Regions from separate parts of the Mesorhizobium sp. M0778 genome, predicted to be linked through region 3. Evidence: predicted binding sites of a transcription regulator. Region 3 holds the regulator's gene; each other region holds the start of a gene.

Region 1 (2,269 bases), on a different contig from region 3:
CCGACAGAACCTTGCCGGCGCCTACTTCATATAGCGTCGCAACGCCATTCGCGCCGAACCACTCCACCGTTTCGCGCCAGCGCACGCGCCCGATCACCTGTTCGACGAGGCGGCGGGCGATCTCGTCGGGATCGCTCGTCGGGGTCACCGTAACATTGGAGACCAGCGGCACGGCCGGTGCACTCTTCGTCACGGCGGCCAGTGCCTCCCGCATGATCTCGGCCGCCGGCTTCATCAATGCCGAATGGAAGGGCGCCGAAACCTGCAGCATGAGCGCCCGCTTGGCGCCCTTCTCCGTGCATAGCTTCGCCGCCAGTTCGACCGCCGACCTGGCGCCGGAGATTACCAGCTGGCCGCCGCCATTATCATTGGCGATCTGGCAAACCAAGGCTTGCGCGGGATCTTTGGCCGCGCCTTGGGCAGCCTCTGCGCAGGCGGCTTCGACGTCGGCTTGTTCCAGCCCGATGATCGCCGCCATGGCGCCCTCGCCGGCCGGTACCGCCGCCTGCATGGCGTTACCCCGGATGCGCAACAGTCGGGCGGCGTCGGCGACCGAAACGAAACCGGCGGCCGCAAGTGCCGAATATTCGCCAAGCGAGTGGCCGGCGACATAGGTGACCTTGCCTTTCAGGGAGAAGCCGCGCGCCTCCAACGCCCGGATTGCGGCAAGCGACACCGCCATCAGCGCCGGCTGGGCATTGGCGGTCAGCGTCAGCGTCTCTTCCGGGCCTTCCCAGATAAGCTTCGATAGATTTTCGCCGAGCGCATCATCGACTTCCTCGAAGATCCGCCGCGATTCAACAAAGGTATCGGCAAGGTCCTTGCCCATGCCGACAGCCTGGCTGCCCTGCCCCGGAAAGGTGAATGCGATGGCCATCGGCGGCTCCCAGCTGCTGGTTCTCGTTGCCTGTGACGCAAGGCGTGCGGCCAAGTCAAGTCCAACCTTGACCGCGCAACGTCGGCCGAGTGCCTGTTTCGGCAGGCTTTTTGGCGATCACTCATGATGAAAACCGCTCACGATTTGTTTGCTGGCTCTTCTTATTTCCGCCACAGGCGCTAGCTTTGCGTGACAGTTCGATGACAGTCGAGTGACGCTTTTGTTGCGGGCCGGGGAACTATCGCAGTGGCAAAGACCAAGAAGAGCGCAGCCGAGGCCGCGCCACAGTTTCTCGAAGGCGATCCGGCCACCGGCTATCTGCCAGGGCGCAAATGGCCTGTCATCCGCTATGGCTTCATCAGCCTGTTGGCCGCGGCCATCCTGGTGTTCGCTATCGAATTGATCGTGCGCGGCAACTTTGCCGGCACCATCGACTTCTTTCTGCAGCCCTTCAAACCCGGCTGGACCACAATCATCATTTTTGCGTTGATCCTCATAGGGCTCGACGCCGTGCTCGGCCGCAGCCATCAGAGCCTGATGATCCTCGCGCCGCTGACGTTGTCGCTGGCGTTCGTCGGCCACCAGAAGTCGCTCTATCTCGGCGATCCGCTCTATCCGACCGATTTCCTCTATTCCCGGCAGATCGTGGCGCTGATGCCGCTCCTGGTACGCGATCGCCCGGGAACCGCCATTGCCCTGGCGATCGGCATCGTCGGCGGGCTGTCGCTTCTCGTCTATGGCTGGCGGCTATGGCGCCGCCGCGTTCCGGCGCTCAGCCACAAGGGCCGCCTTGCCCGGCTGACGCTGACAGTGCCGCTGATCGCCTTCTTCGTCTCCATCATGGACTATGCCACTTTCTCATGGACGCGCGACCGGCTGCAGATCATCCCGATCATGTGGGACCAGAAGGAAAACTATGCCTCGAATGGTTTTGCGCTCGCATTCGCGCTGAACGTCCCGATGGCCCATGTCTCGGCGCCGCCCGGCTATTCCGGCAAGGCGATCGAAGCGATCGGCAAACCGCAGGTGACGGTCTCGGTACCCGCCGAGAAGCCCGACATCATCGTCGTCATGAGCGAATCCTTCTGGGATCCGACCAAGCTGCCCGGCGTCACCATCACGCCCGACCCTATCCCCAATGTGCGGGCACTGCGCACGGGCTACATGTTCTCGCCCGAATTCGGCGGCATGACGGCCAACATCGAGTTCGAGGCCCTGACCGGCTTTTCCAACGCCTTCCTGCCGGCGGGCAGTATTCCTTACCAGCAATATGTGCGGACACCGACCCCGTCACTGGCGACCTTCCTGAAAAGTCAGGGCTATCGGGCACGCGCCATCCACCCCGGCACCAACTGGTTCTGGAACCGGGGAGCCGTCTATGCCGATTTCGGC
Region 2 (2,269 bases), 280 kb from region 3:
TTTTCGGAATACCGACGGTGCCCTTGAAAGGGGCCGTCAACTGCTTTTGGTCGAGCACCGCTTGCAGCTTGTTTACCTGCGCGGAGGAGACCGATGCTGCCGCCTGCGCCGTGTCCAGCGTAGCGTCGGTGCCGACCCCGCGCTTCTGCAGCTCAAGAGCGCGCATCAGCGTCGTCTGGTCGGATGTGGCTTGCGCCTTCGACGCCACGAGGTCGGCCCGCTCGACGGCATCGTCGAGCTGCAGCAGCACGGCGTTGGCGGCGACCTTCTGATTGGCATGAAACTGGATGTCCTTGACGATACCCGCGGTTTCGACGGTCAGGTCGACGCCGCGCACGGCACTGACAGTACCGATCGCCTCGACGCCGGGCGTCCAGGACATCGGTTTGACGATGACCGTCGACACGGTCGCGGCCGGCGGCTTCATGGTGGCGAAAAACTGTTTGATCGCATTGTCGCGGAACAGGTTGAAGCCGACGATGCCGCCGCACACCAGCACGAGCAGAATGAAGGCGATGATGAAGCGCTTGATCACGAACAGTCCCCTCGGCCATGGCCCAGCATAACGGTCGGATGACCGGAACACATACCTGTGACTGGTCCCAATTTCAAATGACGGCAATCTTACTGTACCGTCTGGACGGTCTTGTCAATTCCGCTTAAGCTAATGAATGGGGAACGATTGATGAAGGCCCGCAGAACAAATTCGCGCGAGAAGATCCTCGCCGCCGCCGCCGACGTGGCGCGCGAGACGGGTCCCGGCAGCCTGTCGCTGGATGCGGTCGCCAGCCGTGCCGGCGTGTCGAAGGGTGGTCTTCTCTACAATTTCCCGACCAAGGCGAAATTGATGCAGGCGCTGGTGGAGGATTATCTCAGCGCGTTCCAACAGGCGCTTGAGGCCGCCCGCACCAACGGCGTCAGCGGTGAGAGCCCGCTTGCGGCCTATATCAGGCTTTCGGCCGAGCATGCCGAGGAGTCGAAACCGTCGGCGACCTGGATATTTTCGGCGATTGCCGAGGATCCCGATTTCCTGACGCCGATAAAATCGTTCAGGCGGCAAGTGTTCGAGCGGCTGAAGCAGGAGACGCCGAATCTCAAGGCGCTGCTGGTCTGCTATCTCGCTATCGAAGGGCTTCGCAGCATGAACCTGTTCGGTTCGGACATTCTCTCCGCCGACGAGCGCCGGTTGCTGATATCGACCCTGCTGGAGATCGCGGAATAGATCAGGAACCACCGTCCAGCACTATCTGCTCCAATCTCAAAGTGCTCTGCCGTCACACAGGCTTCATTGTGCCGACATAGCGTCCTCCCATTCTTTGCTGCAACGCAAGAGGAGTGGGGTATGGTCGATATTGTTTCCAGCGAAGCAGGAATTCCAAGGCCGGAGCATCCGCTCGACCGGCCAAACAGCACCGGCAAATGGTTTCTGCCGGCCTTTGCCGTCATCATCCTGGGCGGCCTTGCCTATGTCGGCTACGCGCTCAGCCAGGACCTGACCAGCACCGTCGCGGTGCCGTGGATTCTGCTTGGCCTGGCGCTGCTGATCGCGCTCGGCTTCGAATTCGTCAACGGTTTTCACGACACCGCCAATGCGGTGGCAACGGTGATCTACACCCATTCCATGCCGGCCGAGCTTGCAGTGATGTGGTCCGGCTTTTTCAACTTCCTCGGCGTGCTCACCGCCAGCGGGGCGGTCGCCTTCGGCATCATTTCGCTGCTGCCGGTCGAACTGATCCTTCAGGTCGGATCAAGCTCCGGGCTGGCCATGGTCTTTGCGCTGCTGGTCGCAGCGATCATGTGGAACCTCGGAACCTGGTATCTCGGCCTGCCTGCCTCGAGCTCGCACACGCTGATCGGTTCGATCATCGGCGTCGGCCTCGCCAACCAGTTCACGGCGCCGGCCGGTTCCATCACCAGCGGCATCGACTGGTCGCAGGCGAGCAATGTCGGCCTGTCGCTTCTGATCTCGCCGCTGGTCGGGTTTTGCCTGGCTGGGCTGCTGCTTCTGGTGATGAAGCTGCTGGTCAGGAACCGCGAGCTTTACGAGGCGCCGAAGTCGAGCGCTCCGCCGCCGCTGTGGATCCGGGCGCTGCTCATCTTCACCTGCACCGGCGTCAGCTTTGCCCACGGCTCCAATGACGGGCAAAAGGGCATGGGCCTCATCATGCTCATCCTGATCGGCGTGGTGCCGACCGCCTTCGCGCTCAACCGCACACCGGACGTGAACTATCTCGAAGCTTACAAGTCCGCAGCGACGCAGGTCGAAACG
Region 3 (2,269 bases):
ATACGGGAAGGCATCCTCGCCGAGAGCAAGGCAAGCGAACCCGTTTCGTTGAAACGCGGTCGTCCGCAGGTCGGCCTCGCCCTCAATCCGGAAGCGGCGGCGGTGCTGACCGTGGTGTTGTCGCTGAATTTCCTGTCGGCCGCCATCATCGACTATGCGGGGCAGGTGGTCGCCGAGGAACAGCGCCGGCTGGACACGCTGACCATGCCGCGCGACGAACTGATCCGCGAATGCATGGCCATCGTCCGGCGCCGGCTGGACGATCCAGATCTTGACGTCCGCAGTGTCGCCCGCATCGCCCTGGCGATTCAGGGAATTACCGACTCCCCTGCACGCGCCATGCTGTGGTCGCCGATCACGCCCCAGACGGACATCGCCTTTGCCGACATGCTGGAAGATGAATTCGGCATCCCGGCCACGGTGGAGAACGACTGCAATATGATGGCGGTGGCTTTGCGCTGGCGCGATCCGGATCGCTATCGCGACGACTTCATCGCCATCCTGCTTTCGCACGGCATCGGCATGGGGCTGGTGTTGAAGGGCGAGCTGTTCACCGGCACGCATTCCTCGGGCGGCGAGTTTGGCCACATGATCCATCGTCCGGGCGGCGCGCTCTGCCGTTGCGGGCGGCGCGGCTGCATCGAGGCCTATGCCGGCAATTACGCCATCTGGCGCAACGCCACGCAGATGAGCGAAGACAGCCAACCGGTCGCCGACGTCAGCGACGCCGACATGCGCGCGCTGGCGGTTCGGGCGCGCGAGAAGGACGGGCCGGAACGCGAAGCCTACCGCAAGGCCGGCGAAGCGCTGGGTTTCGGTCTCGGCTCGCTGTTCGCGCTGATCGATCCGGCACCGGTCGCAATGGTCGGCGCCAGTGCCGCCGCCTTTGATCTGATCGAGCCGGCCTTGCGGAAGGCCATCGCCCAGACCGCCGGCGGCCAGCATACGGGCTCGATCTCCTTCGATACCGAGCCGAACGAATTGCCGCTGATCCGCGAAGGCTGTGCAATGCGGGCGTTAAGCTTCGTCGACCAGCAGATTTTCGCGCCGGGCGCGCAAATGAGGCCCGGCGTCAGAAAGAACGTAGCCTGACTGGGCGGGTCAATCTTCCCTGATCGCGTAGCCGGCACCGCGGATGGTGCGGATGACATCAGGCATGCGGCCGTTGTTGACGGCTTTGCGCAGCCGCCCGACATGCACGTCGACGGTGCGTTCGTCGATATAGATCGTCTCGCCCCAGACATTATCGAGTAACTGGCTGCGCGAGAAGACGCGGCCCGGATGCCGCATCATGAATTCGAGCAACCGGAATTCGGTCGGCCCGAGCCGGATCTCGGTCTTCTTGCGATACACCCTGTGCGATTCGCGATCGAGCACGATGTCGCCGACCTTCAGCACGCTGGACAGCACTTCCGGCTTGGCGCGGCGCAGCAGCGCCTTGACCCTGGCCATGAATTCCGGTGTCGAAAACGGTTTGACCAGATAGTCGTCGGCGCCGGTCGAAAGACCGCGTACCCGGTCGCTCTCCTCGCCGCGCGCGGTCAGCATGATGATCGGCAGCCGTTCGGTTTCGGGGCGCACCCGCAACCGGCGGCAGAGCTCGATGCCGGAAACCGCTGGTATCATCCAGTCGAGCACCAGAAGATCGGGCACATTCTCCTGCAAACGGATCTCGGCTTCGTCGCCGCGTGTCACCACCTCGACCTGGTAGCCTTCGGATTCGAGATTGTAGCGGAGCAGCACACCCAACGGCTCCTCGTCCTCCACCACCATTATGCGTGGTGCGATCATCGGCTGGGCACCCCCATCATGTCGCCGGTGCGGACATTGTCGTTTCGTCTTGCTTCGGACGATTGACCGGCAATTGCTCGCCGGTCAGCACATAATACGCATTTTCGGCGATGTTGGTGACATGGTCGCCGATCCGCTCCAGATTCTTGGCGCAGAACAGCAGATGCGTGCAAGCGGTGATGTTGCGCGGGTCTTCCATCATGTAGGTCAACAGTTCGCGGAACACCGACGTATATTTGACGTCGATGCGCTCGTCGGCGGCGCGTAGCTTGGCCAACGCGGCCGCATCGCCTGCAGCATACTCCTCGATGACGCCCTGCACCTGGATGAGCACCAGCTGCGCCATCGCATCGATGGAATGCGATAGGTCGCGCGGTGTGACGCTAAGGCCGACCGCACTCACACGCTTGGCGATATTCTTGGCAAGGTCGCCGATGCGTTCGAGATCGCCGGCCATGCGGATCGCCCCGACGACATG

The links. The regulator PhoB, encoded in region 3, activates phosphate uptake and scavenging genes when phosphate is short. The targets are predictions, from matches to a motif close to TGTCATNNANCTGTCAT.
Region 1: a site for PhoB is predicted at 1,067-1,083, ahead of NKI22_RS11965 (LTA synthase family protein). Genes of this name have one in related genera too.
Region 2: a site for PhoB is predicted at 1,273-1,289, ahead of NKI22_RS01315 (inorganic phosphate transporter). Genes of this name have one in related genera too.

What each region holds. Positions count from the first base shown of each region.
Region 1 covers NZ_JAMYPA010000007.1:21,928-24,196, forward strand. Annotated here, with positions in the region: gene fabD (ACP S-malonyltransferase) at 1-877, opposite strand, end outside; gene NKI22_RS11965 (LTA synthase family protein) at 1,124-2,269, shown strand, end outside.
Region 2 covers NZ_JAMYPA010000001.1:254,522-256,790, reverse strand. Annotated here, with positions in the region: gene NKI22_RS01325 (efflux RND transporter periplasmic adaptor subunit) at 1-535, opposite strand, end outside; gene NKI22_RS01320 (TetR/AcrR family transcriptional regulator) at 686-1,222, shown strand; gene NKI22_RS01315 (inorganic phosphate transporter) at 1,343-2,269, shown strand, end outside.
Region 3 covers NZ_JAMYPA010000001.1:534,471-536,739, reverse strand. Annotated here, with positions in the region: gene NKI22_RS02755 (ROK family protein) at 1-1,092, shown strand, start outside; gene phoB (phosphate regulon transcriptional regulator PhoB) at 1,102-1,791, opposite strand; gene phoU (phosphate signaling complex protein PhoU) at 1,808-2,269, opposite strand, start outside.